Regions from separate parts of the Solibacillus sp. iso_87 genome, predicted to be linked through region 2. Evidence: riboswitches for the same ligand, from Rfam matches in the RefSeq annotation. Region 2 holds a riboswitch; each other region holds the start of a gene.

Region 1 (11,149 bases), 340 kb from region 2:
GCATGGATTTGGCCGCCTGATAACGCGCTTCGATCACTGTTTCTTCATCCACTGGCTTTAATCCGCCATCAACCATCAAATCCCGTTGAATGATTAAATAATCATCTAGGTCACTTGAGTCCATATTAGATCCGGCAAACATATCTTCATTGTTTGGTACGGCGCTAAATCCGGCAAAGATAAAGTCCGTTCCCGGTAACATTTGACAAAGCATTTTTGCAGTACGTCGAATTTCTGAATGCGAAAATGTTTGATCGTTTCCAGAGGCTACTTCCAAGTCAAAGATCATTGTGGCTAAGTTTTCAGCTAAAACAGCACGTAGCCCGCTCGGAACCGATGCCGGTATACCGATACAGCTAATAGAGCCATTTTGCAGTCCTTGAACTCCCGCCCCTTTTGCCATCATTACACAGCGAAGTTCCAGATAAAGCATTGATTTCCCTTCTGCTCCAGCCATTTGTACCTCTGAACCTGTTCCTGACGTAAAACGCATTTTAGCACCGCGGGAAGCATATGCAGAAGCTAGAAATGATTTGGACCAAGGTGTATCGTCTCCATCAATGAAAACCGGCTCAGTTCCGTAAATCGAAATGGTCTCAGCATATGAAGTCAGACCAAGCATGGCTAAACGGAGTTCAGTTGCTTCCTCCAATGAATCCTGCGTCAGAATCCCGCCCCTTACCGTTTGCGATCCTACCAGTAAAGCTAATGCATTGAAAGGCGCATACCGAACGACTCCCACCGTTGTTTCCTGCTCGTCAAATCCGTATAATCCTGCTTCTGCAGCGTCCGCAGCCATCAGTACAGGATTATCTCTGACATTTGTTACGTGACATTGATTGGACGGTGTTTTTCTAGCCCGCATCTTTTGCAGAGCCATCATCATTTCTACCACATTCATATGATTGAGCACTTCCAATAATTTTGCAGGTGTCAATCCTTTCGACAGCTCGACAATTTCAGTTCGAGGGACATTGATATCAACAAGTTTCCGTGCAATTTCCAAACTGTCAAGAGCCATCACCTGTTCGGTAATCGTCGCATCAATTGTATAATCTGCAATAAACTGATCGAGCATATCGAAGTCTTCTCTTTTTTTGCCATCCAATTCAATAATCTTTCCATTTTCCAACTTAATCGAAGGTTTTGGATCATTGGGGCTCGCCATGGCCACAAATCCCATTTCCGGCCATTCTTTTACAAATCCATCCTTATTGACGGGTCTATCTTCTAAAATCTCAAACCGTTTTGAACGTTGCATGTAAAATCCCCTACTTTCTATTTATTTCTTGCCTGAAAGGTAGTAAAAAGAACTTCTCTCCTTTTCCGATTTTAATTATTATAATTTTCTGTCATTTAAAAGTCTCTGGATTTTAACGACATTCATTAGCATATTTTTGATGTTCGTGCGAAAGAAAGAGCCGCGTTTATATACGATCATGTCCGAAGAAAGCCTCCCGGAACGAAAATTAATTTTCCATTCAGCAAAAAACCACCCATTTTCTCACGGAGAAAATGGGTGATCTGGTTAACAGTCCGGTCTCTTTAGCCAATTCATTTTATAATCGCCGGACATTTCTAATGATCACTTTACTGTTAGGGAGACTTGGAATGCTCACTTTGCTGTAGCTTAAATCTTGTTCCGGTACATCATAAGTCATTCGGTTTACTAAAAAATGGAGGCTCACTTTCATCACTTCGATTGTTACCCATTCTCCTGCACAACGGTGGCCCAAATAGTGGTCGCCTCCACCTTGCGGAATAAAGCTGAACGGACTGTCATCCCAGTTTTCAAATCGACTCGGCTTAAATACGTCGGGGTTCTCCCAAATAGTCGGGTCATGATTTGTGCCATACAGGTCCAATAACGTTAATGTTCCTTCTTCAAATGTGTAATCGTTCCAAGTAAATTCATCCTTCACTTCCGCAGCGGCAAATGGGAAGAATGGATAAAAGCGGCGCACTTCTTGTACAAACATCTGTGCCAGTTTCCCGTCACTGGATTTCAGTTTTTCACGCTCTTCAGGATAATGATGAACAGCAAGTGCAGAAAAGTTGATGTAAACGGAAATCGCGACGATCGGTCGTAAAATATTGATGACTTCCACAGCGGCTACTTTTGTTTCAAGGAGATTTCCTTCAAGGTTCCGGTGCCAAGAAAATTCAAGCAATGCCGTACCTTCTTCAGGACTTAATTTCTCATCACGTACTTGGTCGATCAACTCGCCTACCCACTTTTCCACCCGGTTTCGCGCATGTCTTCCCGCCCAATGCGATGGACCGACAGCAGTTGCCGACTCGAACATCGCCCGTAAATCGTCCGCAAGTTTCCTGATTTCCTTTTCTTCCACCGGCACACCTGCCCACTCACAGGCAGTACGGCACATGATTTCCAATGTTTCTTCGTACAGTTCGATTTCTTCCATCTGCTGCCACTTGTCCAATGCATTTTCCCATTGTTTCGCATGGATTTCATTCAGTTTTTGAAGTCGTTCGCGGGACATGAGCGACATGAACATTTGTTTACGGTGCTTATGGGCATCGCCATCCAATGTTTGCACACCCTTTTTACCAAACAATGTTTCGGCAACACGGTTTGGTGCAACACCTTCTCTTTTAAATTTGCTGTTGTCGTAAAAAACAGCCGCCGCTTCTTTCCCGCCCATACAGATCGCCTTTTTTCCTAGCAGCCGTGTTTCGAATATATCTGACTGGAAGCTTTGGCGCCTATTTAAAATATACAGATAACCTTCCCTCAAAAGGCTCAGACTGTTGTCAAGCCCTTCTTCCTTCGGTACCGAGTTTGTCATTTCATCCATCTCCTTTATATGAGTAACATTGTTGGTAATCAGTTCCCTGTTTATTCTTCGGAAAAACTTCACGCTAATCTGGAGTATCCAACAAGCAATTTCAATTTTTATTTCCAGTAGTAAAACTCCTGCCACGACAGCTTTTTGGCTACATAAAATGCAATAAAAATACTACCCATCGGAAATATTTTTGTTTAACAACCGCTTGTTTGTGCTATTTACAGTAATAACACTTTTTCTGATGACAGAAAAAAGTTCTACATAAAAAACTTGCTGTGCAGTTTTACTTAAAAAAATGATTTATAAAAATAAAAAGGACGTGGTACATGAATGTTGGAAATCGTGAATTTTTTGAATAAGTATGTTTGGAGTAATGCGTTAGTCTTTTTATTTTTGGCGGTAGGTCTCATTTTTACGCTGAGAACTCGATTTGTTCAAGTACGGCGTTTCAAAGATATGATCACATTGCTGTTTGAGAAAAATAATGACAGTGCCGGGATTTCTTCTTTCCAGGCATTAGCGATGTCATTAGGAAGTCGTATCGGTACAGGTAATATTGTTGGTGTTGCAGCGGCCATCAGCCTCGGTGGTCCTGGTGCAGTTTTCTGGATGTGGGTTATGGGATTTTTAGGTGCAGCCACTTCATTTATTGAAATTACCCTTTCTCAAATTTTCAAGAGTAAAATCGAAGGTGAATATCGCGGCGGAACTCCGTTTTATATTTACAAAGGCCTAAATTTAAAATGGTTTTCAATTATTTCAGCGACAATTTTAATTATCGTTATCGGAATTTTATGGCCGACAGTACAGGCAAACACAATCGCTTTAACGGTTCAGGAATCATTCAATGTTCCTCCACTTGTAACAGGTTTACTGCTTGCTGCATTAATGGCCGTGATCATTTACGGTGGTGTAAAGCGAATTGCCACTGTTTCTGAATATTTAGTTCCGTTTATGGCTTTAGCTTACGTGACAATTTGTATCGCTTTATTAGTCGTTAACATTTCTGAAATTCCGGCGATGTTTTCATTGATTGTAACTAGTGCACTTAACTTGAATGCTACATTTGCAGGTTTAGTCGGAACAGCCATTGCAATGGGTGTACAGCGTGGTGTATTCTCAAGTGCTGCCGGGTTAGGTACGGAAACGTTTGAATCCGGTGCAACGAGTGTTTCTCACCCTGCCAAACAAGGTTTAGTACAGGCGTTTTCTATTTATATTGATACGTTTTTAATCTGTACAGCGACAGCGTTTATGATTTTAATTACAGGTATGTACAATGTTGCGCCAAGTGCTGGCGAGGCCATCGTATCCAATATTCCAGGTGCTAATCCTGAAGTTTATACACAGTCTGCGATGAGTACACTGATTTCTCCGACATTCGGCCAGTACTTTATGACAATTTCATTATTCCTGTTCTGTTTTACTACGTTAATTACGTACTTCTACAAAATGGATACAAATATTGCCTTCATTAAAGAAATGTTGAATATCGGCAAAGCAGGCAAAGTCATTACGCATACTGCCCGCATCTGCCTTCTAGGTATGGTTATTTTCGGTGCAGTGAATTCGGCTACACTAATTTGGGCGATTACCGATTTAGGTGTCGGGATGCTCGGCTGGGTAAACGTTATTACAATTGTACTTCTTTCTAAAACTGCTTTAATAGCACTGAAAGATTACGATACGCAAAAACGCTTGGGGCTTAACCCAACGTTCAACCCGTTAGTGTTAGGGATTAAAAACGCGGACTTCTGGGAAGACCTCGAAGCAAGATCTTCGATACCAAATACCGTTCCTTCAAAAGGAAAAACGGTCGTTGCGAAGAAAGTCCAAGAGCGTCTGCAACCAGTACCGAATCCGTTTTCTGAATAAGTATTAGGCTGACCATCGCCAAATGTATCGGTTATGGTCAGCTTCTATGTTATTGCTTCTAATTCCCCATTTCCATCCTCTATATATGACTCCATTTTACGGACCGACTCCGAGGAGGTTCCTCCTAGTGTACAGAGCTAAAGTAAAATCTTAACCTTATCTACAATTCTGAATGTGTAAACCTTGTTTTAATACTTTGTTTAAAATCACTGTAACTTTTTTATTTTTTTATTTTTTCTAAAATAGTACTTTTTTATCATAACAACAGTGTGTATAATACTAAAGTTGGCATGAAATTATATGGTGTACACTTAAATTATTTTTAAACAATAAAATTCGTCGTATTCCTATAAATTCTGTAATAAATTATGTATTTTAATATTATCAAGAGAGCAGAGGTAACAGGATGAAATGGTTTAAAGATTTAAAAACATCTGTCAAGTTGATCATTACGTTTCTTTTCATGAACATCGTTTTAGGTGCAGTGGGAATAACTGGTTTGATTAATTTGAATAAAATGGAAGAACAAATAGGTATTATGTACGACGAACGTGTTCTACCAATAACTGACCTGGGGACAGTGGAAACAGATTACCAACGCCTTCGTGTCCAGATCCGCGACATGGTCTTCGTTGCGCAAACAGAAGAACAAAAAGATACATTTAATGATATACGGTTGCAGATTATTCAAGATATAAAGAATAATATAGTGGAATACGAAGATGGTGAAATTACTCCGGAAGAACAAGTCATTCTTGATCAATTTCATCCTGAATTCGACGAATATTTGTCTTTATACGAGACAGCCGTTAATTATGCTTACGCAAATAATATTGACAACTATTTAAAAATGGCTCAGGAATTTAATGAATCCGGAAATGCAGTTCAGGGTTATATCAATGAGCTGATCAATCTGAATATCAGTTTAGCTGACGCTACGGATCAAGAGTCAGACGAAATATATAGTTCTTCAAGAACATTTACTATAATACTTATCGGTCTATCTGTTCTAGTCAACATTGGGCTGGGTGCGGTCATTTCCAGACTTATTTCGAAACCATTAAAAGAAGTATCCGAACTGGTTGAGACAGTCGCAAATGGAGATTTAACAGCAAGCACTACAATTCATTCAAAAGATGAAGTTGGTGATTTGGCCCGTTCAGTGAATAAGATGGTAAACAATCTACGTAGGACCGTAGAAGGTATCCTTCAGTCAGCAGAGAGTGTTTCTGCTTCTGCTCAGGAAATATCTGCCACAACCGAGGAAGTGGCTGGCAGTGCATCAACACAGGCAAATGATTCACAAAAAATTAACGAACTGTTTAAAGAGATTGTAAAAGGCGCACATAGTCAGGAACATGATGCGCAAACGATGAGGGAATTGTTCGGAGAGTTAAATACGGCCATTAATGCCGTAGCGGAAAACACGAATGATACAGCCGTATTGACCGAGAAACTTACGACTACAGCCAAAGACGGCAGTAAAGTCGTACAGGAATCAATTCAGGGTATGGAAAGTATCAGTACGCAGATGGCACTCCTCGAAAAAGATGCAGCTCGCATTGATGATATTATTAAAGTAATCGATACAATCGCAAGTCAGACAAACCTGCTTGCATTAAATGCAGCTATTGAAGCAGCACGGGCTGGTGAAAACGGAAAAGGTTTTGCGGTTGTTGCAGACGAAGTACGGAAACTGGCAGAGCAATCCAGCGAAGCCACAAAAGAAATCACTTCTATTATTAAAGGCATCCAGAAAAATACTTCCCTCAGTGCCATTGCAGTAGCTGAAGGTGTAGAAACAACAAAACGTACTGAACAAGCCTTTACACATATCGCAGAAATGATGACACAGGCAAACGAAAAAACAATGGAGATCGCTTCAGCGAGTGCCAAGCAATCTTCCCATTCAGCCAATGTGATGAACTCGATTGAAAGTATTGCCTCTGCAAGCTCTCAGCAATCCGCGCAGTCCAATGATATAATGAACGCGGTACAAAGCATTACTGGCACAAGTGAAGAAGTCGCCGCCGCAAGCGAAGAAACAGCCGCAACAACACAAGCACTGGCAAATTTAGCGGAAGAATTAAACGAGCTGGTTGCCACTTTTAAAACCCATAAATAATAGTACACGATAATCACTTATTAGGACTATTTCTCATTCAACTACAGAGAAATAGTCCAATTTCCTTTTTTTGCGTCAATACGACCCTTTGGCAGAATGACAAAAAGAAGGCGTAGGTTTCAGTTTCCTTTACCTATGTCTTCTTTTTCTGTTATTCAGGAAAATACGGCAATTCGCCGCTCTTTGGAACAGTCAGGTCTTGTAGTTCTGTATACGCAGCAAATGAGTGTGATCCAAATTCTCGACCTAAACCGGATTGCTTCACTCCGGATATGTGGGGTCCCACTATGTATGCTGATTTTCAAGATTTTTAATGCATTATATGTGTATTTTTAAATGAAAGTTTAGTGATCAGCGCTTTCCTGAATATGCCTAAGCACGAAAAGATATATTAATGCATACGTTAACTACAACAATAAAAGAGGTGAAATTTTGAGTCCGACTATTGATTACACATCGCCGCATACACAGTTTACATTCGATGTTAATAAAAACCCATTATTCATTAAAGATCAGCATAATTTTATTAATCTATTGGGCATAAACCAGTTAAATACGCTTGATAATGTATCATTACTCGATATTTATCTCAATGCCAACAATGTCATTGAGCCTCATTACCATCAAAATGCGGCGGAACTTGTCTACTGTATTACGGGAAGTGCGGTTGTTTCGATCTTGAATCCGTTTACGAAACAGCTTATGCATTTCCCGATTACTCCCGGTCAAGTGGCGAACGTTCCTGAAGGGTGGTGGCATTACGAAGTCGCTACGCAAAACAACACGCATCTGCTCGCCATATTCAATGCTCCGACACCGGAAGTCATTTTAGGTTCTGATCTGCTCAAGCTGACACCTTCAAATATTATGGCCCACACATATGGAATGAACGAAAATTTATGGACGCAGGCAGTTGCCCCTGTCAGACCAAATACTTTCATCGGTCCGCCAAATCCGTGGCAACATGCCCAGCCCGGCAACTATGGCGGCGGGTATCAGCAATAATTTTTCTCGGTCAAAGGAATTAAATTACAAAAAACCATTTGCATACTGAGATGGCCATGTTATGATAACTGTGAAATTAAACCAGTATTGGCAGAAGAAAATCTGCTCGTAATTGAATATGAAAACTACTAGGGGCGCCTTTTTGGCTGAGAAGTACCCTTTGCACCTGATCTAGGTAATACTAGCGTAGGAAAGTAGTGTCGACCCCCTATTTTTATTTTTTTGTATAGGCTACGATACCACTTTCTATAGTTGAAAGTGGTTTTTTTGTTGCAAAAAATTATTGTAAAGGAAGGTAGAAATGAATAAAACGAGAAAGCTTACATACTCAGCGATTATCGCAGCGATTACAACGATTCTCAGCAGTATGGTGTATATTCCATTAGGTTTTGCCAAAATATTTCCGATTCAGCACTTTGCCAATGTCGTATCGGCTGTACTGCTCGGTCCATGGTATGCGGTATTACAGGCGTTTCTTACGTCGACGTTGAGAAACTTGATGGGGACAGGTAGTTTATTCGCTTATCCGGGAAGTATGATTGGTGCACTTCTCGCCGCGTTTCTATTTGCGAAAACGAAGAAGTTATCGTTTGCAGCGGTAGGTGAAGTGATCGGCACAGGGTTGCTCGGTGCGATGGCTACTTATCCGATTGCCATTTTATTTTTAGGACAAGAAGCGGCGCTGTTCGGTTTTGTCCCGGCATTTATGATGAGTTCGTTTGCAGGAGCGCTTTTAGGCTATGGTTTGCTGAAGATCATGGTAAGAAACAGGGCATTTGGCGGGATGCTTTATCAGAATGCCGGGTGAGTGAATGATCTGAGATGGTATAGTTTGTCAGAGGGTTTTATAGAATAGTTGAGGCGGTTATTAGAACTGAACTCAGGACCGGATTTTATGAGAGTTTTTTGCACTGGCATATCGTTTTTATTAGAAGATTTCAGACTATATTAGAACAACTAAGCCCTTTATTAGAAAACGAGCGCCGGGTCTATCGCGCCACACCAATTGATACACCCGACGCAAAGTTTAATTAGGTAGATTTAACTGCCACGATACGCCAAAACGGTCATTTAGCCAGCCGAACTTTTTACTGAAACCGTAATCACCGAGTGGCATTAGCGGATGACCACCTTCAAGCAATTTTTCATAAAGTTCGTCGATTTCTTCTTCCGTATCACATGTAATAAAAATAGAGAATGACGGCGTGAAGTCAAATTCATGTTTTAAATTACTGTCAATGCACATATATTCCTGTCCTTTTATCGAAAAAGTAGCTTGCATGACTGTTCCTTCGTCTCCGCCTTCATTTGCACCATAGCGGACAATGCTCGTAATTTTCGTATCTGCCATAATGGATGTATAGAATTTCATCGCTTCTTCTGCAACGCCGCCTTGGAACATTAAAAATGGTTTTGCACTTTTCATCGTTACCTTCCCCCTTCTTTCACTAAAATCAAGTATTTCGCGAACTTTCCTTCCCACAATTTAAAGGGCATCACCTCGTTCCGGAGATGCTTTTTTGATCATGTTTCATTCTGCGTACTCTAACCTTGATAGCTCACTTTTCCTGTCTCCACTAATTCCTTCAGCCCCATGAACATTAAATTCCACCCTTGTTCCGTACCTTCTCGCATTTCGTCTAGGGCTTTTACGGTATCAGCATCTGTCCAATTCTCTTCGTTCTCAACATGGATCAATTGGGTAAACGTCCTTTCACAGCCTTGCCCCATTTCCTTCAGCTCCACTGTAATCGTATCTGCCAGCTCGCTGAATTGCGGCATTTTAAAAGTGAACACGATTTTTTTAGAAGGATCGATTTCAAAGTACTCTCCGATTGCTCGGTAGTCCACTCCCTTTCTGTGGTCTACGATTTCCCAAGTCCCCCCTACTTTCGGGTCATTTTGTGCGACCTTGTTCGTTCCTTCTAATGTAAAGAACCACTTTTTCATCATGAAAGGATTCAGCCATGCATCAAACACTTTTTCAGGCTTTACATTAAATTCTCTTTTCATCGTTAAATTTGTCGTTGAGATATTGTTCATCAATATTCTCCTTTTGGGTACTCTGTTATTAGTTTATTAATAACCTATTTACAAGAATATTTAAACCAATTGCTCCAATATTCTTCCCCATATAAAATAGTCTCCTGCGAGAAAACCCTCACAGGAGACTTGCTTCATCAATTATTCTCCGAAAACGACATGCCACTCAGCGCGGCCTGCTAAAAATTCTTCAGCCAATGCTTTTGCGCCTTCTAAGCTATGGCTTGCCGCCCAGCCGCATTGTACTTCATTACATGCTGGTACTGACTCTGCCTTCAGCACATCTTTCAACGTATTTTCAATAATCGTTAATACTCCGTCATAGTCATTGTAGTTCAGTAATGCCAGGTAAAAGCCTGTTTGGCAGCCCATTGGCGATAAATCAACGACATCCTCACTATGATTGCGGATACGATCTGCCATTAAGTGCTCTAAAGAGTGTAATGACGGCATTTCCATATGTGCCTTGTTCGGCTGTTTAAAACGGATATCGTATTTTGTTACGACGTCGCCTTTCGCTCCTGTTTTTGTACCGGCAAGTCGTACGTATGGTGCCACTACTTTCGTATGGTCTAAATCAAAGCTCTCTACATTTGTTTTCTCTGTTGGCATGTTGAATCCCCCTAGTTAGATAAATTGCATAGATTTTATAAATTGTTGAATCCGTTCGTTGTTGTTCGCTGTAAAGAAGTTTTCGGTTACACCGTCATAGCCGATTTCGCCGTTTTCCAGAAATAAAATCCGGTCCGCCACTTCACGCGCGAAATTTAGGTTATGCGTTACGATAATCATCGACTTGCCTTCCTCCGCCAAATCCTTCAGCACCTTCAGCACTTCCCCCTCAAGCTCGGGATCCAGTGCACTCGTCGGCTCATCGAACAGTAAAAACTGCGGCTCCATTGCCAATGCTCTTGCAATGGCGACACGCTGCTGCTGCCCGCCGGATAGTTGCGAAGGATACTGATCTGTTTTATGACTCAGGCCAACCTTCTTCAATAATTGCTGCGCCTTTTGTCTTGCAGCCGCTTTATCTTTCCTTAAAACGGTAACCGGCCCTTCCATCACATTTTCAAGCACCTTCATATGCGGAAACAGATTAAAGCTTTGGAATACCATCGCCGAATTTTGACGAATTGAAAGTAGGTTCTTTTGAGAGATCGGCTTGTTCAGTTCAACTGTCTGGTTGCCGACTGTCAAAATTCCTTTTTCAGGTCGCTCCAATAAATTGATACAGCGTAACAGCGTTGACTTCCCTGAACCGGATGGACCTAAAATAACTGTTGTTTCGCCT
Region 2 (11,149 bases):
TGTCGTCCCTTTATATTCCCGCTGCAAAATGGCGTACATATAATGGTCGACCCATTTTCCGTTTATATACAACAGCTCTCGCAATAACCCTTCCCTTGTAAAACCCGACTTTTCCAATACTCGAATGGAAGCTGAATTTGGTGGTGCAACATATGCCTCTATTCTGTGAAGATTCAATGTTATGAAAGCGAATTCCATAACTAGACGTACCGCTTCGGTCACAATTCCTCTACCTGTGAAATTCTCATCCATTGAATAGCCGATAAAACCGCTTGAATAAGGTAAACGTTTAATTGAATAGAGTGAAATATGCCCGATTAATTGACCTGTCGCATTGTAAAAAATTCCGAAAGAAAATTCCCGGTTTGTTTGCAGCAAATGTACGCTTTCCAAAATCTTATTATACTGTACTTGTTCTGTGTAAAATTCATCGCGATGTAATGGTTCAAATTCGGACCAATACATTTTATTGTCTCTTAATAATTTTGCCAACCCTTTCGCATCGGACGGGGTAAATGTGCGAAGCGAACATTGTTGCCCAATAAGTCGAACCATTGGACCCTCCTTCTTGTGAAATAGCTTGAATAAGCTTTTCATTGAACCACCTTCATTTCATTTCAAAGCTTGCCTACCGTTTTTTCAACTTTTTCTTTATTGATTTTACAGGCTCTGGCTTTATATCTATAAATTCCGTTTTCTCTTTATCTACAACTGTTTCTTTAACCTTTTCGAAAATGTTTGTAAGCTTCATGCCCCGTTTTGTAACTTCTTTTTCTATATGGGCAACTGTTTCTTTTAGTACTTGAACACGTGCGTAGTTTTTGTCGTTCCCTGCTATTAAGTGCCAAGGAGCGTTTTCCGAATCGGTTTTTTCGAACATTTCATCGGCTGCCTCAAAATATAAATTAAATTTATCACGGTTCCGCCAATCTTCAGCTGTCAATTTCCATGATTTATACGGATCGGCTGCTCTTTCATTAAAACGTTTAAGCTGTTCATCCGAATCGATATGGATCCAAAATTTAATCATTATATAATCTTCATCTGTCAGCTGTTTCTCAAAGCTATTAATTTCTTCATAAGCGCGTTTCCACTCTGCTTCTTCAGCAAACCCTTCTATGCGCTCCACCAATACCCGCCCATACCAGGAACGGTCGAAAATTGCGATCTGGCCATGCTGCGGCAACTTTCTCCAGAAACGTTGCATATAATGATACCTCATTTCATGAGGCTGTGGGGCAGAGATCGGCCATACCATTAACCCGCGCGGATCGATACGTTCTGTTAGGCGCTTGATCGCTCCCCCTTTGCCTGCTGCATCCATACCTTCAAATGCAATAATAAGGCCAATTTTATTGTTGAATAAAAATTGCTGGGCATTTAGCATTTCGTATTGCAAAGCTTTCAATTGCTTCTTATAGATTTCCTTCTCCAGTTTTTGCGATAAATCCACATCTTTTAGCTTTTTCAAATAGTGCTGCCTCCCCTACTCCATTTATTTATGTATATTTTACTTGAAAGTGTATGGAATTGGTAATTGTTGCAGTCATTTATTTGAATCATTTGATTATTTTATGTTGGGACCATGTTTTGATAGAACAAAAAACGCGGGTGCACTTATGTATGCACCCACGTTTATAACTTAGTCTTCTAATGTTGTTAAAATGATCGGTTTGTCTTTAGTTACGATAATCGAATGTTCGATTTGGGCAACTAATGATTTGTCCGGTGTAATGAATGTCCAGCCGTCACCTGATTCTACGATATGCTCAGCCTTTGCCGAAATAAACGGCTCTACTGCCAACACCATGCCTTCTTTCATGATTGTTGTATCCCAAGCATCATAATAGTTCAATACATGGTTTGGCTCTTCGTGTAATGATTTACCTAAGCCATGACCAGTTAAGTTCATAATTACTGTCAACCCGTGATCCCGTGCTTCACGCTCTACAGCTTTACCGATTTGATTTAATTTTGAACCTGCTTTAACCTTTGTCATTGCACGATCAAATGCTGATTTTGCTACAGTGCAAAGTTTTTCTTTCTCTTCATAACCTTCACCAACGACAAATGAAATACCTGTATCTGCAAAATACCCGTTTAAAGAGCCCGAAACATCAATGTTTACGATATCGCCTTCCTGAATAACCTTGTTACCTGGAATACCATGTGCAACTTCGTGATTTACTGAAATGCATGTATATCCCGGAAAATCATATTCGCCTTTAGGACCTGAAACCGCGCCTGCTTCCGCAAACATACGGCCTGCAATTTCATCTAATTCTTTCGTTGTCACGCCAGGTACTGTCGCAGCTTTCATCGCCTCACGAATTTCAGCACAAATGCGTCCAATTTTTTTAAACGCCTGTATTTCTTCTTGAGTAGTAACAATCATGTGTAACTTCCTTCCTCTTAAACAATGTCTACCCTTAACTATAGCATACTTAAAATCGGTTGTAATTGTTCAAGGATTTTAAAATTTACCGGTTTATTACTAATTTAGTACGACTTTCTACTATATAAAAAAGAAAAAACTTGCAGCGGGAATTGTATTTCTCGCTGCAAGCCTTGAGTTTTCTATTCGCTATGTTGTTTTTACTTTTTGCAGTAATCGGGGTGCAGAAGTGAATAAAATAACTGCGATAATTGCCGTAAGTATTGTAGCAGGTACCATATAAGTACTGTTGTAAATAATTGAATAGGCCCATACATTATCATCGCCTGCATATTCTTTAAAGAACACGACACCTGCAAGCAAGTGCGAAACAAATCTTAAAGCACCACCTATAAGGGCCCCGATGACGATATAAAGTGCCATTTTTACTTTATTGAACGATTGTGCAGCCTCTAATAATGGCTTTCTTACAATTGCCGCTAATCCTACTACTGTAAAGGCAAGACCATAATCTAAAATTGCCTGAAGCCAGTGTACAATGTAAGCACCGAACATCATTTGCATAACGCCGATCAGCAAACCTGTTGCAAGTCCTGCCGTTAACCCCCAACGAATAGCCATTAACATGATCGGTACCATAACAAAGCTGATTGACCCGCCTTGTGCCCACATTTTAAATGATACTTGATCCAACACAAGTCCGATGGCAGCAAATATCGCTATCTCCACCATCATCAATAATTTCATTCTGTCCATAACAATTCCCCTTTCTTTTATCCGATGTAACAAAAGTGAAGAGGGATAGAATAGAAATCAATTACGCATTAGCGTAATTGCGTCGGGATTCGGCTTTACGCTCGCGTAAAGAACTCATATCCGAATCCATGACATCCGCCGGAGGCTTTTACTTTTTCAGAAGGTTTTTAGAAAAAGTAAAAAACGATAGTCAGGACAAAAGCCTGACTATCGTTTGAACAGTCGGATTCTATCCACATCCCTACGCAAGTGCTAACTTACAGGTTCAAAGAGTCAGTGCAATCCCGTGCACAATCTCAGCCGACTTTCTCGGCACCCCTTGTGGTACATCTAATTTTTTATTGTTTGAACATGCTCATTGTAACGAATATTTTTACAACTTTCAACAGCTATTATTTTGAAACGTACTAGAATTACATATAATAGATACGAAGGAGTGATAAATAATGGATCAATCGAAAGGTTTAAGTGCACTGAGCTATTTAAGCTTTTATTTTGCACCGTTTATTTTACCGTTAATTATATTTATTGTTACGAAAGATAATGCAGTTAAAGGCCATTCTAAAAAAGCTTTTATTACACAACTCATACCGATACTGTTAGGGATTCTGTACATTATTTACTTTTTCACTTCCGTTCTTTCCTGGAACGATACTTTGACCTTGAGCATTCAGGATTTTTTTATTAGTTCGCATTTTATCGGATTTATTCTTTTAGTTGTTATTACGTTCATCCTGGCGATATGGAATCTAGCTCAAGCGATTAAAGTTTTACGTTAATGTTTATGAAAGCTTGTTCTTTGGGTATATTTTTTATACGAAATGTATTCGTTAAGGAGTGTTTACTAATGAAATTAAATAAACTTATTAAAACAGCAATTAAATATGGACCAATCGTGTATCCTATCATAAAAAAAATGATGGACAACAAAAAATCTACACCCCAACCAGCAACTACACGACGAACTCCAAAACGTTAATGCAAAAAAAACACATTTCCCACTTTTACTGGAGGGAAATGTGTTTTTTCTTATTTAATAATGATCTCCGTTTTACTGTAGCCTTCTTTTAGCTTTTGCACTTGTAAAATAGCCGGCATTGCTGCTTTTAGTTCGGCCACATGGGAGATGACGCCGATTAAGCGGCCTGTTTGTTGAAGATCGATCAATATATCGATTGCCCTTCTTAACGCTTCCTCATCTAAAGTACCGAAGCCTTCATCAATAAACATCGTATCGATATGCACACTTCCTTGAACACTTTGAATAACATCGGCCATTCCTAATGCTAATGAAAGTGATGCATTAAATTTTTCACCGCCGGACAGTGTTTTTACATCCCGCGTTTGCCCTGTATGGCTGTCATATACATCGATGCTGAGTCCGCTTTGGGCATTTCCTTCTTTCCTTCCTGTAGATTTCAGGAAGTATTGGCCATTTGATAGGACACGCAAACGTTCATTTGCCGCATGGGTCACTTTTTCCAAATAGCCGATTTGTACAAACCGCTCAAATGAAATTTTCGCATCATTTTGACCGCGAATTAAATTATAAACATGTTCAACTTGCATCAGTTTCGCTTTATAGCTTTCGATCTGCTGTGCGGATTGGTCAAGTCTATCGCGCGTCTCCTCACATTGCTCCACATAGGACTGGATCAGTGTCATTTTTGAGTACTTTGCCTCAATCTGCTCATTCAGCTCATGAATCTGTTGCTCACATGCCGTTAAATCAGCTCGTTCTTTTCCTTCAAGCAAAGGTTCTTCCTCAGCAATTTGAACAGATAATGTATGAACATTTTGCTTGTACGCTTCAACCGCATCCTGAATTTGCTGCTGTACATTTAAAGGCAATAACGCAGTTTTATACGTTTCTAAGTCGAAACCTTCCTGCAGCAATGCTGACTCAAATACTTTTCGAGCTAAAGTATATTCCTGCTGTTTTTCTGTTACAAGATTCTTCGCATGTAGATGGTTCACTTCACAAGTTTTTTCATCTAATTGGATTTTTTGCATCGCTTCAAGTGCATTTTGAATCGCAATTTTTAAATGGTGATGTTTTTGCTGCTGGCTTGCCAATTCTTGTGTTACTTCATCCAATCTAGAAAACTGAGGCAATAATGATTGCTCACTTTGCTCAAGCTTCCCTTTTTCCTGCGCATATTGTTTATCAATATCGATTACATATTGCTGCCCTTTTTCAATGCGACCTTGCAACACTTCTTTGTTTTCTGAAAGCTGTGCCATCGTTTTCTTTTCATTGATAAGCTGGGCCTGCTGCTGTTTTTGCTTTGTCAACTGCGCAGTCAGTACGGCCAATTGCTGTTCATACTCATGTAGTTGTGAAAGCTCAGCTTCAAGTGACTGAAGCGCACTTCTTTTCTGTTCCAATGTTGCCTTTTCCACATCTAATTGCGAATTGACCTGATAAAAGCTTTGCATCGCCCTATCACCTTCCTGACGCAGCTGTGCCAACACATTTTCATCAATGACAACCGCTTCGCTGTTATGAATGGCTGGGTGCTCTGTGCTCCCACATACAGGACATGCTTCCCCGTGCTGTAATGATGCCACTAGAAAGGCTGCCTGATTGCTGCGTATTTGCTGCTCCATGTTTTGCAGCTTCTGTTGTGTTTCATCAGTAATTTGTTTCTTATCTGCAAGCTGTTTCACTAAAGCTTCCACATTCATCTGTAATGCAGCCACTTCTTTTACCATTTCAATTTTCCGTGTTAATGCAGCATGTACTTCATACGTATCATGGTATGTAATGGTCGCATCTTCCAGCTCATTTATAATGGCTTGCTGCTGTTGATGTTTTTCTTTTAAAGAGGATGCTTCGTTTTGCAGCTTATCAAATAATTGCTTGGCGTTTTTTTGGTTTTCTGCAAGCTTTGAAACATTTTCCCGCTGTGTATTAATCGATTGATAGATCGGAACAAGTTGTTCAAGCTGCGAAATCGATTTTGTATAGTTATCTAACAATGGTTCTTGCCGCTTTTTCTCCTGATAATGATTTGTCGCCTGCTGAAGTTGTGCCTGCGCACGTTCATAGTCAGTCTTTGCTTTTTGTAAGGAGACTTCTGCTTGTTCAAGCTGCCGTTTTACCTTCTCATATTCACGCTCTAAAGGTTCAATTTGATTAGCCTTTTTGGCAAGTACAAGTTTCTGCTGTTCTGCTTGTATTTTATCCTTTTGCTGCAGTAATTCTTCGAGCCGCGCTTTCCGCATTAAAAACTTTTCAATCCGCTCATTTAACAGTCTTTGTTCATTTATTGTTTTAACTAACTTTTTTAATTCATTTTTTGAAAAATCATATTCCCCTTTTAATGCAGTACATTGATCTTCATAATATTGCTGTTCTGTCAGCAAGGCACTCTTTACTTGATACAGATTAATGACATCATTGTTCAGCGATGAAAACAATTCCGATTCTCTATGAGGGAGTCGGGACCGGATTTCATGAATTGTATTGTCCTGTTGCATCTTTGCTTGTTCAAAATGTTTTTCAGCAATATTCTTTTTCTCTTTCAGCAGTTCCACCATTTTCGTGAAGCGTTCCGTTTTGAATATTTTCCGGAAAATCTCCTCTTTATGCTTTGATTCCGATGTGAGGAGCTTTTGAAATTCCCCTTGCGGCAGCATGACGATTTGATTAAATTGGGACTGTGTTAAGCCAATCAGTTCTTCAACTTTCGACTGAATGAGCTTCACTTGAAACTTTTCAACAGCGGGTACAATGACTCCATCCGTAATCTCAAAAAATTCGCGCTTTGCACTTGCACCGTCATGACCAAACTTCCGCCAAATACGGTAAAGGCGACCGTGAACTTCAAATTCAAGTTCGACTTCCGTATCAATCGTTTCATCCGCAAAATCACTGCGTAAAAACAGCGACTTTTCCCGATCCTCTCCACTTCCAGAATCATAAAGTGCAAACGTAATCGCATCGAAAATAGTCGTTTTCCCCGCCCCCGTTGCACCGGAAACGACAAAAATTCCATGCTCATGGAGTTTTGTAAAATCAATAACTTCTTTTTGATGATACGGTCCAAATGCTGTCATCGATAATTTGATTGGTTTCATCGTTACAGCACCTCCTGTTTTTCACGTTCATTTTCGATTAGCTGCTCTAATACATCAGTATAAATCTCTTTAATTTCATCACTTAAAGGCTTGCCTGTCATTTCCGTGTAAAATAGTTCAAACAGCTCCGAATCATCCATTTGAACACGGTTCATTGTTGTCGCATGCTGTTCAAGCTGTTCATACACAACCGTTCGTTCAATATGCAAAGCATTCGGATAAACAGTGCGGACAAGTTCGGCAGCACCTTTCACATAATGTTCATCCTGTAATTTAACAAATACATAATCGTCATTTACTTTATGCTGCAATATATCCTCAAGCATTCCCGTCACCACACGCATGTCCCGTATTGGTGTAAGCAGTCTTTTTTCAATCGCCACTGTTCCGTCTTCTTTTAAATCAACAATCAAAAATCCCTTATTATGTGTCACTTCAGATTCTGAATACTTAAGTGGCGATCCGGAATATTGAATTTTCTCGTTTGCAACAAAGTGGGCCTGATGTAAATGTCCTAATGCTGTATAACAGAACGGTTCGAATAATGCTGAGCTGATACATTCCGTCCCGCCAATCGTCAATTTACGTTCAGAGTCACTTGTATTCGGCTCCGGCATCCCGTCTTTTGTAATGAAGGCGTGACCGATTATAACATTGCGTTTCGTATAATCCATTGTCTGCTTAATCTGGTCAATGATTTTTGCCATCGCCGCTTCATGCGATGTAATGGATTGATCGTCAAATACTGCCCGTACAATTGACGGCTCTGCAAAAGGAACTAAATAAAAATGAACGTCCCCGTATTCATCATGCATAATAACTGGATCGATATTCAGTTCTAAATGACCGACGATATGTAAACCGCTCGCCTTCATAAATTCACTGCCAAAATTTAAACGTGTAGCGCTATCATGATTTCCAGCGATTGCTAAAATCGGCGTTTTTTCATCGACTAAAATTTCTTTCAATGTTTTATTTAAAAGTTGGATCGCATCTGTCGGTGGTACTGACCGATCATACAAATCTCCGGCTATAATAATGACATCCGGCTTTTCTTTTCTAATTTCTTCGATAAACTGTTTAAGCACAAATTGCTGGTCTTTCGTCATCGATACACCTTGTACTATTTTTCCTAAATGCCAATCTGCTGTGTGAAAAATTTTCATGAATACCGCCTCCTATCTTTTAACTCTAAGTGTACATGAGGGAAAATAAAAAAACCACATCGTACGAATATTCGTTCGTACGATGCGGTCGATACTTACTGCTTTACAGCCATTTTGCCGGCTGAAATTTCTTCCATGTAGTGGCATGCCGCTTCATGCGTATTCTTCATAATAGAAGATGTACGCAAAACAGGTTCTTCCGTTCTGCACTTATCTGTCGCAAATGGACAGCGTGTATGGAATCGGCAGCCTTGTGGTGGATCGATAGGTGACGGTACATCACCTTTTAAAACAATACGATTTTTTACAGCATCCGGATCAGGTACAGGAATCGCTGATAATAATGCTTTCGTATAAGGATGCTGGGGGTTTTCGAAAAGGCTTGTTTTATCGGCAATCTCTACAATTTTCCCTAAATACATTACGATAATACGATCCGAAATATGACGTACTACCCCTAGGTCATGCGAGATGAATAAATAAGTTAATCCATATTCATTTTGCAGCTCTTCCAGTAAGTTCAGCACTTGCGCCTGAATCGAAACGTCCAGTGCCGATACAGCTTCATCACAAATAATCAGTTTTGGATCAACCGATAATGCACGGGCAATACCGATACGCTGACGTTGACCACCAGAGAATTCATGTGGGTAACGGTCTGCCTGGTATGGTCGTAATCCAACAGTTTCAAGCAGTTGTTCGATACGGGCACGTCGCTGATTTGACGGCAGTACATTTTGAATATGCATTGCTTCGTTCAGCACACTTGCAACTGTCTGACGCGGATTGATCGACGCATACGGGTCCTGAAAAATGATTTGCAGATCTTTGCGGAATTTACGCATTTCGCCTTTCGGAATTTTCGTAATATCAGTCCCCTGAAATACTACGGAACCATCTGTCGGCTCTTCCAATCGCAAAATCGCACGACCTGTCGTGGATTTACCACAACCCGATTCCCCTACAATACTGACAGTTTCCCCTTCATAAATCGTAAAGGATATATCATCTACCGCTTTTACGTGGTTGACTGTACGGCCTAAAAATCCTCCCTTAATCGGGAAATACTGTTTTAGTCCCTCAACCTTTAACAGTTCTTTTTTCGCCATATAGCGTCACCTCCGATTCTCCATCCCATTCGTCCGAATACATCCAACAGCGGATTTGCTCTGAACTATTGTCATCTGTATTCAGTAAATCCGGCTGCTTTTTATGGCAAAGCTCGATTGCAACAGGACAACGGGGAGCAAAGCGGCATCCTACCGGCATTTCATGCGGGCTTGGCACCATTCCTTTAATCGGAATCAGTTTTTCCTGTTCCACATCGTGACGTGGCAATGAATTAAGTAATCCTAACGTATATGGATGTTTCGGATTTTTGAATAACGAACGGACATCTGAGTATTCTACCACTTGTCCTGCATACATTACCGCCACATAATCACAAGTTTCCGCTACTACACCTAAATCATGGGTAATCATAATAACAGACATGCCTAGACGATTTTGCAGATCTTTTATCAGTTCAAGAATTTGTGCTTGAATCGTTACGTCCAGCGCTGTTGTAGGCTCATCCGCAATTAAAATTTCCGGATCACATGCCAGTGCCATCGCAATCATTACACGTTGACGCATTCCTCCTGAAAGTTCGTGCGGGTATTGCTTAACACGCTTTTCCGGAGATGGAATACCTACAAGCTTCAGCATCTCTACCGATTGCTGCATCGCTGCTTTTTTGTCCAATTTTTTATGGATTCGGATTGTTTCACTAATTTGTTGGCCTACAGTATAAACCGGGTTTAATGATGTCATCGGTTCTTGGAAAATCATAGAAATTTGGTTTCCTCGAATATCACGCATCGCTTTTTCTGAAAGTTTCAGCAAGTCCTTCCCTTTAAAAAGAACTTCGCCACCTTTCGTTTTACCGTTTGAAGCAAGTAAGCGCAGTATTGAAAGTGATGTGATACTTTTCCCAGAACCCGATTCCCCTACAATCCCGATTGTTTTACCTTTTGGAACAGTAAAGCTTACACCATCAACAGCACGTACTTCTCCAGCATCCGTGCCGAATGATGTTTGTAAATTATTTACGACTAAAATGTTTTCCGTTTCATTCATTTGCCACACCTCTTTTCATGTTTAGTTCAAGTCAATTCGTTTATTTAAGAACTTGTAAGAAATATCAACAAGCAGGTTTACAATTACGAATAACAGTGAAATTACTAGTACAGTCCCTTGTACAATCGGGAAATCCCTTTGCCTGATTGCATCAATTGTCAGACGTCCCATACCGTTAATAGCAAAAATTGTCTCAGTTAATACAGCACCGCCTAAGAAACCGCCAAACTCCAGACCAATAACCGTTACTACAGGGATGAGCGCATTTTTCAGTGCATGGCGGTAAATAACGATACGCTCTGACACACCTTTTGCACGAGCAGTACGGATATAGTCCTGACCGATTACTTCAAGCATTGACGAACGTGTCATACGAGCAATGATTGCTGCTCCCCCTGTCCCTAGTGTTACGACAGGTAAAATTATTTGGCGCCATGAATCTCCCCATCCGGAAGGACGCATTTTTAAAAATTCCGGCAAGTCCATACCGAATGGCAGATTTCCTAATGCAAACCATTGGATCAGCAGTAAACCTAACCAGAAGTTCGGCATTGATAGACCGAAAAGTGCGACAATCATAATCGATACATCAGTAAGCGTATAATGACGGACTGCCGAAATGATTCCGGCA
Region 3 (11,149 bases), 780 kb from region 2:
ATCCGCTCCTGCTTCTTTCATTTGCGGAACGACTGTTTTAACAGCCTCTACTGAATCATCAACTGTTACTTTTCCTTCTAAATTTGCTTTGTCCCACTTCAAAATTTGAGGTGGGACAATACCTGTTACCCCAATATTAATTTTCGTTTTTTCACCGTTTGAATCAACCACATCTTTTTCAATCATAACATATGGCTTATACATTAATTCCTTTGTCGCCGCATTGCGCACATTGGCATTAACATAAGGGAATGGAGCATCATCCGTTACTTCATCGATAAATTCCAAACCGTAGTTGAACTCGTGGTTACCGTATGTCGCTACATCATAATCAAGAGCGATCATTGCAGCAATCGATGGGTGAACTTCGCCGTCTTTTAATTTCGTTACTGACTGAATATATGAGCCAAGTGGTGTTCCTTGTATTGCATCTCCATTGTCAAACAGCACTGTATTTGGATTTTCCTCACGTGCCTTTTCGATTAGTAGCGCAGTTTTTGCCAAACCTAAACTGTTCGTTGGCGTATCTTTGTAATAGTCATAATTCACAATATTTGTGTGAATATCTGTCGTGCCTAAAATACGTAAAGAAACCGTCGTATTTGCTTTCACCGGGCTATATTCTTCCAAAAAGCGCTGAAGAATTTTTTGCATCTGTGCTTTTGTTACAAAATCGTTCGGACGAATCGTGCCGTCATTAAAACCTGTCAGTAATCCTGTTGCTACCGCTTTGGCCATTTCCTGGCGATTGCCTTGTCCAATTTTGTTTGCATCTTTAAACTGATCCAATACCTTTTCAGAATATGTTTCCTCATCTTGTAATCCTCTTGCCGCAATAAGGAAAGCATGTGTGCGCGTTAGTTTTTCATTTGGTGCAAATTTAGTTGGAGTTTTACCTTTAATTAGCTTTAATTCTACCGCTTTTTCAATATACGGTTTAAGTGAATCAGGTACATCCTGGAATTTTACAGTCTCCCCAGTGCCGACCTCTACACCCAATGCATCAATTACGGCCTTCACAAATTCTCCACGTGTCATATCTTCATTCGTAGATGTTGGTGCCGCTGAAACTGCTGACATGCCACTTGCTAAAAGTGTTAGCGTTAAGGCTGAAGCAGATAGTTTTTTCAACATTTCTTTCACTCCCATATTCTGTAGTGTATAACAGAACTATCATACTAAATTGCCAGAATAGTAGAAAAGAGTATATTGGTACAGGCTTCTTCTATATAAATAGTATTTTTATGACAATTTTTAACTTAGAGTATATTTACAGTTTCTTTTATATTATTACTATGACTAATAGCAGAAATAACTGCTACTCCATTTACTCCCGTTTGTCTCACAATGAAACTATTTTCAGTGGAGATTCCCCCAATTGCTACAATCGGGAATTTAGGAAACTGAGATTTGGCATCTTCCAATAACGTCAGCCCTACTGGTGCTCTCGCATCATCTTTTGTGGAAGTTTCATAAATTGGACCAATCCCCGCATAATCTGCCCCATTTGCCATGGCCAATTCCAGTTGTTCCATTGTATGAACCGATACTCCGACGATTTTATTTTTCGCAAAAGATCTAAATTTTTCTACCTCGGTGTCTTCCTGTCCTACATGAATTCCATCTGCATCTAATGTTAATGCAAGTTCGACATCATCATTGATAATGAATGGTATTTTATATATTTGGCACAGCTTTTGGCATTGACGGGCAAATTTAATATACTCATCCCCTTTTAAAGCATTTTTCCCTTTTTCCCTCAGCTGGAACATAGTAATTCCTGCCTGTAGCGCTTCTTCTAAAACAAGCAGCGGGTCGCGTTTACAATTGATTGTTCCCATAACAAAGTATTTATTTAAATCAAAAGACATGGACATTACACACCCCCCGCTGTTCATGATAGGCGAAATGATTTGTCGGGCCAAACCCGTGACCAATATTAAGCGGATGACGAATTGCCAGCTGCACATATTTTTTTGCTTCTATAATGGCTGCCTCTGTCGATCTTCCTTTTGCCATCTCCGCCGTGATTGCTGCCGAAAATGTACATCCTGTTCCATGGGTGTGCTTCGTATCCACTCTCTCGGTTTTCATTTTAAATGGTTGCTCCCCGCGAATGAAAACCGTATCTGTCGCATGCTTACTGTTTAAGTGACCACCCTTAATGACAACACATTCCAGCCCTAGACTTAATAGATGCTGCGCCGCTAAATTGATATCTTTCTCAGTTTGAATTGTATACCCAGTCAGGATTTCCGCTTCCGGAATGTTCGGTGTACAAACAGTTGCAAGCGGCAATAACTTTTCCTTAAGGGCTGTTGTAGCCTCCTGCTCTAGTAAACTGGCACCACCTTTTGCAATCATGACTGGATCAACGATTAGCGGAATTTCTGTGTCTTTTAGTAAGGCGACAATAGCTTCGATAATTTCTGCACTAAACAGCATCCCTGTTTTAATCGCCTTTATCTCAAAATCTTGAAGTACCGCTTTTAACTGAGCTTGCACGAAATCGGCCGTTGTCGGAAAAATCCCATGCACTCCTTCCGTATTTTGTGCGGTTAGTGCGGTAATGACAGATGTGCCAAATACACGTAGTTCCTGAAACGTTTTTAAGTCTGCTTGGATGCCTGCACCGCCACCGCTATCCGAGCCTGCAATTGTACATGTAATCATTGTCGTCCCTCCGCTAAATTTTCTAGTTCATTCAAGAAATTTTTATGGAAAGTTCCTATAGCTGCCACAGAATTGGCACTTGCCTGTTTATATTCATTGAGCAGAATTTGTAAATCATTAAACGGTTCTTTACTGTTTGCCAGCACCGCAGCACAAAGGGCACTTAGTAGGCAGCCGCTCCCCGTCATTTTTGTCACTTTTTCATGACCACCCGTTACGAATTCAACTCTTTCCCCATCCGTAATAACATCTTGTTCTCCTGTTACGATTACAATAGATCGATAGTTATTAGCAAGCTGTTTGGCAGTCGCTGCAACATCTATATCCCCCTTGCCGCTATCAACACCTTTGGAAGTCCAATCCGCTCCCGCAAGAGCCGCAAGTTCTCCCATATTGCAGCGGATTACATCAATCTTTAGAAGATCGAGCAGTTGTCGTGCTATCTCAACTCGAAACTTCGTTGCCCCTACCCCTACTGGATCCAGAACAACCGGAGTACGATGCTTATTTGCGCTCAGTCCAGCTTGCTTCATCGATGCTACTGTCCGTTCATTCAAAGTACCCATATTTAAAAGTAATGCATTTGACTGAGCAGCCATTTCTCCCACTTCTTCTATCGCATCCGCCATGACTGGTGAAGCACCCACCGCAAGCAAACCATTCGCTGTAAAATTTGCGACGACATAATTTGTAATGCAATGTACTAACGGCTGATTTTTATTAATTGCTTGCAGGCTCATTGATATACACCCCTTGTTCCCAGCTTTGCTTCGTCCAAGGCATCTCCCAGAACATCCATTCGTAATAACAGCTTTTCTTAAAATGTTCCTGCAATACTTTTAGCTTTGCCGGTTGTTCTTTCGCATATCGATCCAGCATCGATTTTTGTATTTCAATATTTTGAAGCATCTCCTCGGACGCATATAGTGCAATCCACTGTTCATAAAGGGGGACATTGGGGCATGCATCTTTTAACCTTTGCCCTATTTCCTGATACAGCCATGGGCAAGGTAAAATTGCCGCAAATGCTTCTGCTACATCTCCGTTATGCACTGCATTGTACATATGGCTTACATAGTTATAGGCTGCTGGAGCCGGTTCGAATTGTTCCAAATCCTCCGCTGTCACACCTAATTCTTTAAACGTTGTCCGGTGTAATTCCAGCTCTGCGTCATGAATAAATTTTGCTGTTTGCAGAAAATATTGTACATCATCATCTGTTGTAGCTTTTGCAGCTGCAAGAGCAAGGACTTTCGTATAATGTTTTAAATAATATGCATCCTGCAGCATATAAAACTTAAACTTCTCCAGCGGTAAACTCCCATCTGCAATCCCTTGTACAAAAGGATGATAGAAGCTAGCCTCCCAATAAAAATCCGTTTCTTTCCTTACCTTTTCACAAAATCCCATTGTTACTCCTCCTTTTTGTTGGCGGAAGCACAAAAAAGACGCCTCAATATAGAGAGACGTCCCCAAAAAGTGTAAGTACCACTTTTCTTTGCTCCCTACGTCCGTATTAACGGCCAGGTTCCAAGGGTCAGGTTTTAACCTTCTCAACACTACTGTGTCCCCCCGCAAATCAAATGCTTGTATATTTGCAAAAGAAAGACTCCACGTTAAGGATACGCGGAGCCAAAGTAAGTACATATGTATAGCGTGTACTTTGCTCCCTACGTCCGTATTAACGGCCAGGTTCTAAGGGTCAGGTTTTAACCTTCTCAACACTGCTGTGTCCCCCCGCAAATGCATTTAATTATCCAGAGTGTAACAAATTAATTCAAACCGGGCAAGTGAATTCAAAAATTACGAAATTACTCCTACGCCCGCAGAAAGCGTCCCGGAATGTAAATCAATTTTTAGCGCTCAGAAAAAAATAGCATTTTTGTTTTTCACAATTGCTATTAGCTATTGTAAATGGGCTACTGCCGATTTTTTACCAGTCAGTTCATGATAAGCCTGTGTATATTCTTCAGCCAATTTAACAACATATTGCTGTGTTGAACTAATCTCTTTAATTGCACCAATTCCTTGCCCGCTTCCCCAAATATCTTTCCAGGCTTTTGCCGTATTATCGTTGAAGTTCATTGCAGAAGGATCACTTTCTTTTAGATTATTCGGATCCATCCCCGCATTCATGATAGAACCTTTCAAATAATTTCCATGGATTCCTGTAAATAAATTGCTGTAAACAATATCTTCTGCGGTACTATCCACAATCATCTGTTTATATTCTTGACGAGCAAAGGCTTCTTCAGTCGCGATAAACGGTGAACCAATATAACCGAAATCAGCTCCCATCGCCTGTGCAGCCAATAGTGAATGGCCTCGTGCGATTGATCCTGATAAAGCTAATGGACCGTCAAACCATTCACGGATTTCCTGTACAAGCGCAAATGGACTCTGCTGACCGGCATGGCCTCCTGCACCTGCTGCTACTGCAATGATACCGTCCGCACCTTTTTGAATCGCTTTTTTGGCAAAGTAATTGTTGATAACATCATGAAAAACTATGCCTCCATAACTATGTGCTGCCTCAAAAACTTCTTCGCGTGCCCCAAGTGAGGTAATAATAATCGGGACTTTATATTTCACACAAAGCTCCATATCCTGTTCCAGCCGGTCATTTGTTTTATGGACAATCTGGTTAATTGCAAATGGCGCTGCCCGCCGATCCGGATTTTTGGCATTATAGCTTGCCAACTCCTCTGTAATTTCAGCTAACCATTCATCCAACTGTCTTGCCGGCCTTGCGTTCAGCGCTGGCATCGACCCTACAATTCCTGCCTTACATTGTGCAATGACCAATTTTGGATTGCTAATAATAAACAACGGTGCCCCTATTACTGGGATACGTAAATTTTGTAAAATTTCCGGAACATTCCCCATCAATAATCCCCCTTTTATTCAACTACTACTAATACTTCATCAGTATCAACCAAATCTCCTTCTTAAATGGATAACAATCAAAAAAGTCAGATGAATTGTTTTCCATTTCATCTGACCGTCAATTTTGCTTTTTCTATTTCTTCACCACATTAAAATTAGCCCCGATGAGCTGCCAGTTTTGCGGGAATGGCAATCCTAATTTCCAATAACCAACACCGCGCAAATTCAAGCGCTTTACTAAATCAAACTTCGCCTGAATGGAACGTGCGTCCTCAAACCAGACAATATGTGAACGGCCTTGCTCATCATAGTAATTAAAGTACGGGGCCTGTGCAGTATAGTCAAATTGGATAGCCGCATTATAACGTTTTGCCACTTCAATTGCACGTTGAGGGCTTATTGCTTCTGCATAATCTCCTCCTTGTACAAAGGGTAATGTCCAATCGTAGCCATACAAATTTTGTCCCAGTAAAATTTTACTCGCAGGAACTTCTGTTAAAGCATATTGTACTACTTGCTCGACTTGCGGCAGCGGAGAAACGGCCATTGGAGGACCAGCAGAATATCCCCATTCGTATGTCATCAGCATAACAAAATCCACTATTTCGCCATGAGCTTTATAGTCATGCCCCATAAACCATTCACCCGGCTGATCGGCTCTCGTTTTTGGTGCCAATGCAGTAGAAACTGTATACCCTTCTGCATGCAAACGCTCTACAGCTCTTCGAAGGAAATTATTGTAGGCTTCTCTCTGATCGCCCGATATACGTTCAAAATCAAAGTGGATATCCGAAATATTTCCGATACGTTTTGCTTCTGCAATGATATTGTCCAGCAGCAAGTTCTGGACAGCGACACTTTGGAAAATATCACGTGCAAGCTCAGCGCTAAACTGATAATCTTCGAGATTAGTAATCGCCATTGCTATACTTGTATTATTTTGTTCAGCGATCTCTGGTAATGGGTTTATTGTCGGTGCTTTTAATGAACCATCCCGCCTCGCTTCATAACTGAATACAGCTAAGTAAGTTAAATATGGACTCGCCTCACGAACTTGATCCAGCAGCATTTCGTTTATTTCATCACCCCTTGGTTCTACATATGCCAAAATTTCTGCTGACCTTTTGGATGGTTCCGGTATATACAATGATGTTCCGATCATTAGCAATGCATCCGGATTTAAGCCATTTGCTTGAGCGAGCGTTAAATAATTCACCTGAAAACGTTGACCAATTGACCATAAACTATCGCCTGGCTGTACAATATAATATTGACCTTTCAGTGGAACGACCAATGCTTGCCCGACAACTAACCGAGCCGGCTCTGGAATTTGGTTGGCTTCCACTATACTTTGCACTGTTGTTCCATAAGCTTGTGCAATTGCCCACAATGATTCTCCCGGTTGTACAACATGAATTTGAATTGTCCGTCCTCCTTTTCCTATGTACTAATTTATGAACTATATCCCGTGTTAATGCGGAAAGATAGGTTAGAAATACATAAGTAATAACAAGAAACAATTTTTAAGTGATTTCATTTATTCATATGCGCAACCAGGTTAACTGTTTCATACTATAGTTGTGAGGTGAAAAAATGCCAAGAGTAAAATACCGGGATTCCGATGTCGATTTAATGGCTCGAATGATGCGGGCCGAAGCGGAAGGCGAAGGAAAACAAGGGATGTTGTACGTAGGTAATGTAATTGTGAACCGAGCTATTGCCACATGCCTGGATTTTAATGATGTAAGAACAATCGAGCAGGTTATTTTCCAAGTACAGGGCAATAACTATTCTTTTGAGGCAGTACAAAAAGGAAACATGTTTTATCAAAGGGCCAGAGAGACTGAAAGAAGACTAGCAAGACAGACGCTGGACTATTGGCGAGACCATCCAGCGAAGTATGCACTTTGGTATTTCAACCCATATGGTCCTTGTCCTCCAACATGGTACGATCAACCATTTACAGGTCAATTTAAACAGCATTGCTTTTATGAACCGATAGGTGGTACATGTGACAGTGTTTATCAGGGCTAACTGTATTTACTGCCCAAATATATAAAATAGCCTTGCACAAATTATGTGACAAGGCTTTTATCATTACTTTATCAGCTATTTTTTATTTGACTGCTGGTTTTTATCATGGTTTGTTTTATTGTTTTTATTTTTTAATTTCGAATCGAATTCTTCCGCAAATTCCGCTGTATTATCTTCCGGATTCCGGTTATGACTTGTTGTATTTCGGTGCAGTTCTTTATAAGTAGAAAAAGGATTATGTGTTCGCGTATTCATCGTTTCTTTGCTGTTTTTACTCATTTCATCACCTCCTACTGACTTAATGTGCTCAGGTTAGGATGTTTTATGCTTTTTGAGGCTGACTCGATTTTTGTAATGAAAAATTGCTGGAAAGCCATATTAAGAAGGAATCAAAATTGAAAGGAGCATAAAAATGGGCAGAGACGATAGTAAGAGTAAAGGAACGAATAAACAATCATTACCGCAAACACCAAAAAACATGAAAATTGCACCTAACAAAGTAAGGGAAGAAATTGCAAACGAGCTAACGGAACTCCATCAGCAAGCTCAAAATGGAAAAGGAAAACGCAAAATGGATTGATATAAAAATGGCCTTCATCACAGTATGTACTGTAATGAAGGCCTGATTTACTTCAAGACAAAGGTTAGAACTGTCTCGCCTTCGCATTAATTCTCAAAATCTGGTTATGCAGAGTTACCTCTGTTTCCCCTTTGATTTGAGATTTTTGATGCTTGTCGCTCGCCCAGTTTTGGTGGATCTTCTTAGATTTTGGATCTGTGAAACCCTTCTTATCCATTCGTTCCGCCTCCCTATGTTTAAAAGTGAATCAATTGTAGTATGGCTGTACTAGCTGCAATTATTCCCTATAAAGATAAAAATTGATGTCGGTACCTTTCCCCTTTCCTAACAATTTCGAATTTCTTCCGCGTATGGAATCATTGCATACACCAATACTAAAAGTGTGAATCAGTCAATTTTCTTTGGAAAGGATGAGGAACAATGGCTAAAAAAAGTTCAGGTACACCTAGCTGGAAACAAAATCACCCGATTACTTTATTATCCAACTCCGTTGAACGAACAGAACGTGCAGTAAAGCAGGCAATGTCCCACCCGGAAGAGTTTGCCGTTGAACATGCATTCAATTCAATGGAGCGTACCGAAAATGCGCTTGCCAATGCATTGCAAAGACAGGAGCATTTGGATATTGTCGAGCAAAATATATCCAAACTAGATGTGCTAAAGCAAAGCATCCTGGAAATTGATGAAAGCTTGAAGGATTCATAAAAGTTCCCCCGTTACATCTATGGACGTAACGGGGGACTTTCTTTACATATAGAGTGCACTTAAAAAAATCCCTAAAGCTTCTTCATAAATTTCACCAAATTGGCTAATTGGCAATGGGTTCGTTCCTAGTCCCAGTTCGACTGTAAAACCAGGACGGCGCCAATCTTGAATAAACCAGTCTTTGTAACCCGCATAGCTTTCAATTGTCTGTACCGGCTCATATCCGCTTACCCTCGCAAATTCATTGACAAGCTGTTCTGTTTCAGGAGGTTCCAATCCCATGAATCCCCAATAAATAACCTGCCCTTGTGTATGGAAAGCTAACACGCGCGCAAAATCCCGTTCAACAGTCAGTTCGGCCATTGCGATGGATTCCGGTTCGGATAGCGGACTTTCCCCACCATAGTCCCGCGGCCCAGGTGTTTTCGGGTTTCTTTCTCTTTCCCGTTCCCATTCAGCAGGGAACTGGTCGTTCAGATCAACCCCATTAATATTCGCTTTCCAACCAGAGAAATCTGTACTGCCGCTATTCCATTCAATAAGCCTTGTGCGGATAGTTTCATCTTCCGGAGGTCCGTTCAGCACTAAATCCACTCCGTCCGGATTTACCATAGGTACAATATTTAAATTCGTCTGATTATACAATGGCAATGTATAAAGCCCTCGTATTACACCATTGTTCGTAAGTGACAGTAGATAATCATTAAGAAACGTCATGACAACCGATGTCGTAATCCACTCATTGGCATGAAAAGAAGCATTAAAATGAACACGTTTCTGCCCGTTCCCAATCGTGAGACCCGGAATTTCTTTCTCTAATACGGAATTGCCAATCGGATCATTAACTATAAACGGATAGATTGCCTGCAATGACCGAATATCCTGCACCATCTTCCTGTAATCATAATCCTGTTCACCGTTCACAACTCTCCATGTTACACGAACAGGCAACAGCAGCCGTAGACCGACTTGAAGTATATATGGACTGAGTACCGGATTGAGCAGAAAAAGCGCATCCATCTGCATATTGATTCTTTGTGCTATCGACCAAATCGTATCTCCACGTTGAACCGTATATGGACTTGTCACATAACCGGGAATCTGAACAGGTTGGTTGGGCATCAGTGCCTGTGCATTCAAATTCCGGTTTGAGTCAAGTATCAGCTGAAAAGGAACATTGAAAACTTGGCTATAATACCAAAAGGAATCACCCGGTCTTACGAAAATCTCCACAAAGCTCCTCCCTCAATAAAATCATCAATAGGAAAGTATATGAATGCGGTGGGTGATTATTAACCGGATATAAGAAACTCACTGTTTGTTTCAAAATACGGTACTAGGTAGCCACTTCCGGGGAAGGTCCTGGATATTGATTATATCGTTCTTTTTCCAATGGCCTTCCCTTTAAATCGTCAGCACCATCGAAGTGTAGACCTCTCCCTAATATATGATAGGTTTCTTGTTCTGAGCAGAGTATGGAAATTACTAAGGAAAAATTAAAACACCTGATTCCTAATAAGGCAATCAAGTGCTTATGGTTAATCCTATAACATACTCCTGACGATTTCGTGTGAAATATAAACCGAGCAATATATAGGTTGGTTTTTATATTGTTTATTATAACCAATCCCATATGTCAGCTAACTATCATGAGATTCAATAAAAAAAGGAAAAGAAAAAAGTCGACTAAGTATGAGCGCCTGATTAAGGTTTAGTGAATTATTTTGAGAACAGTTCTACTAAAAATGTGCAGAAATTTTCATATTTATATATTCCATCCTCATCATCTTGCTCCCGCTGGGGATTTCAGACAAATATTTTAGTTATCTAATGTATAATTTTCTCATAAAAAAAGCACTTGTTACCTAATAGACAACCAAGTGCTTTTGCTTTATTTGTTTTCTTGTGCGTTACCTATAGAAAAGTACGAAAAAATCTGTATTAATCCTCATTAAACATTTGCTCATCCACTTCTTCCAGATACCTTTCAGTATCTAAATGAGATTCTATAAGATTATCTAAAAACTCTATGCTAACCTCTCTTTTCTCCTCAAACATATGAACTTTAGCATTCGCCGCTAATAATAAACTTACTATTTTTTTCATTTCCAACAATTCATCAATTTCAAATAAATTATACGATAAAATGAAATCATTATTATTAAGTAATTCTTTTATTTCAGATATACTCTTGTTAGTATTTTTTCTTAAAATAGAAATGTACTTGACCTCATCAGCATCTTTTTCTATTTTTATATTTATTTTAGCCAT

The links. A riboswitch is a leader RNA that binds a small molecule or an ion and turns the genes downstream of it on or off. The one in region 2 is predicted to bind thiamine pyrophosphate.
Region 1: linked by a shared signal. The riboswitch ahead of thiW (energy coupling factor transporter S component ThiW) and the one ahead of thiT (energy-coupled thiamine transporter ThiT) in region 2 are both predicted to bind thiamine pyrophosphate.
Region 3: linked by a shared signal. The riboswitch ahead of tenA (thiaminase II) and the one ahead of thiT (energy-coupled thiamine transporter ThiT) in region 2 are both predicted to bind thiamine pyrophosphate.

The regions. Positions count from the first base shown of each region.
Region 1 is NZ_CM149656.1:3,069,129-3,080,277, forward strand. Features, by position in the region: gene AC0VXV_RS15715 (propanediol/glycerol family dehydratase large subunit) at 1-1,261, opposite strand, end outside; gene AC0VXV_RS15720 (cytochrome P450) at 1,560-2,810, opposite strand; gene AC0VXV_RS15725 (alanine/glycine:cation symporter family protein) at 3,141-4,685, shown strand; gene AC0VXV_RS15730 (methyl-accepting chemotaxis protein) at 5,092-6,810, shown strand; gene AC0VXV_RS15735 (cupin domain-containing protein) at 7,243-7,815, shown strand; TPP riboswitch at 7,936-8,025, shown strand; gene thiW (energy coupling factor transporter S component ThiW) at 8,117-8,623, shown strand; gene AC0VXV_RS15745 (VOC family protein) at 8,843-9,241, opposite strand; gene AC0VXV_RS15750 (SRPBCC family protein) at 9,361-9,858, opposite strand; gene AC0VXV_RS15755 (S-ribosylhomocysteine lyase) at 10,000-10,470, opposite strand; gene AC0VXV_RS15760 (amino acid ABC transporter ATP-binding protein) at 10,486-11,149, opposite strand, start outside.
Region 2 is NZ_CM149656.1:3,405,003-3,416,151, forward strand. Features, by position in the region: gene AC0VXV_RS17455 (GNAT family N-acetyltransferase) at 1-555, opposite strand, end outside; gene AC0VXV_RS17460 (polyphosphate kinase 2 family protein) at 629-1,471, opposite strand; gene map (type I methionyl aminopeptidase) at 1,643-2,395, opposite strand; gene thiT (energy-coupled thiamine transporter ThiT) at 2,585-3,151, opposite strand; TPP riboswitch at 3,373-3,481, opposite strand; gene AC0VXV_RS17475 (magnetosome magnetite crystal formation protein family) at 3,598-3,930, shown strand; gene AC0VXV_RS17480 (hypothetical protein) at 3,999-4,130, shown strand; gene AC0VXV_RS17485 (AAA family ATPase) at 4,181-7,234, opposite strand; gene AC0VXV_RS17490 (exonuclease SbcCD subunit D) at 7,237-8,400, opposite strand; gene AC0VXV_RS17495 (ABC transporter ATP-binding protein) at 8,496-9,509, opposite strand; gene AC0VXV_RS17500 (ABC transporter ATP-binding protein) at 9,481-10,518, opposite strand; gene AC0VXV_RS17505 (ABC transporter permease) at 10,540-11,149, opposite strand, start outside.
Region 3 is NZ_CM149656.1:2,629,076-2,640,224, forward strand. Features, by position in the region: gene AC0VXV_RS13335 (bifunctional 2',3'-cyclic-nucleotide 2'-phosphodiesterase/3'-nucleotidase) at 1-1,134, opposite strand, end outside; gene thiE (thiamine phosphate synthase) at 1,260-1,877, opposite strand; gene thiD (bifunctional hydroxymethylpyrimidine kinase/phosphomethylpyrimidine kinase) at 1,861-2,673, opposite strand; gene thiM (hydroxyethylthiazole kinase) at 2,670-3,413, opposite strand; gene tenA (thiaminase II) at 3,394-4,083, opposite strand; TPP riboswitch at 4,159-4,257, opposite strand; TPP riboswitch at 4,324-4,422, opposite strand; gene AC0VXV_RS13360 (NAD(P)H-dependent flavin oxidoreductase) at 4,579-5,559, opposite strand; gene AC0VXV_RS13365 (LysM peptidoglycan-binding domain-containing protein) at 5,693-6,949, opposite strand; gene AC0VXV_RS13370 (cell wall hydrolase) at 7,153-7,593, shown strand; gene AC0VXV_RS13375 (hypothetical protein) at 7,669-7,872, opposite strand; gene AC0VXV_RS13380 (hypothetical protein) at 8,006-8,173, shown strand; gene AC0VXV_RS13385 (YpzG family protein) at 8,238-8,390, opposite strand; gene AC0VXV_RS13390 (hypothetical protein) at 8,594-8,878, shown strand; gene AC0VXV_RS13395 (M14 family metallopeptidase) at 8,921-10,111, opposite strand; gene AC0VXV_RS13400 (hypothetical protein) at 10,820-11,149, opposite strand.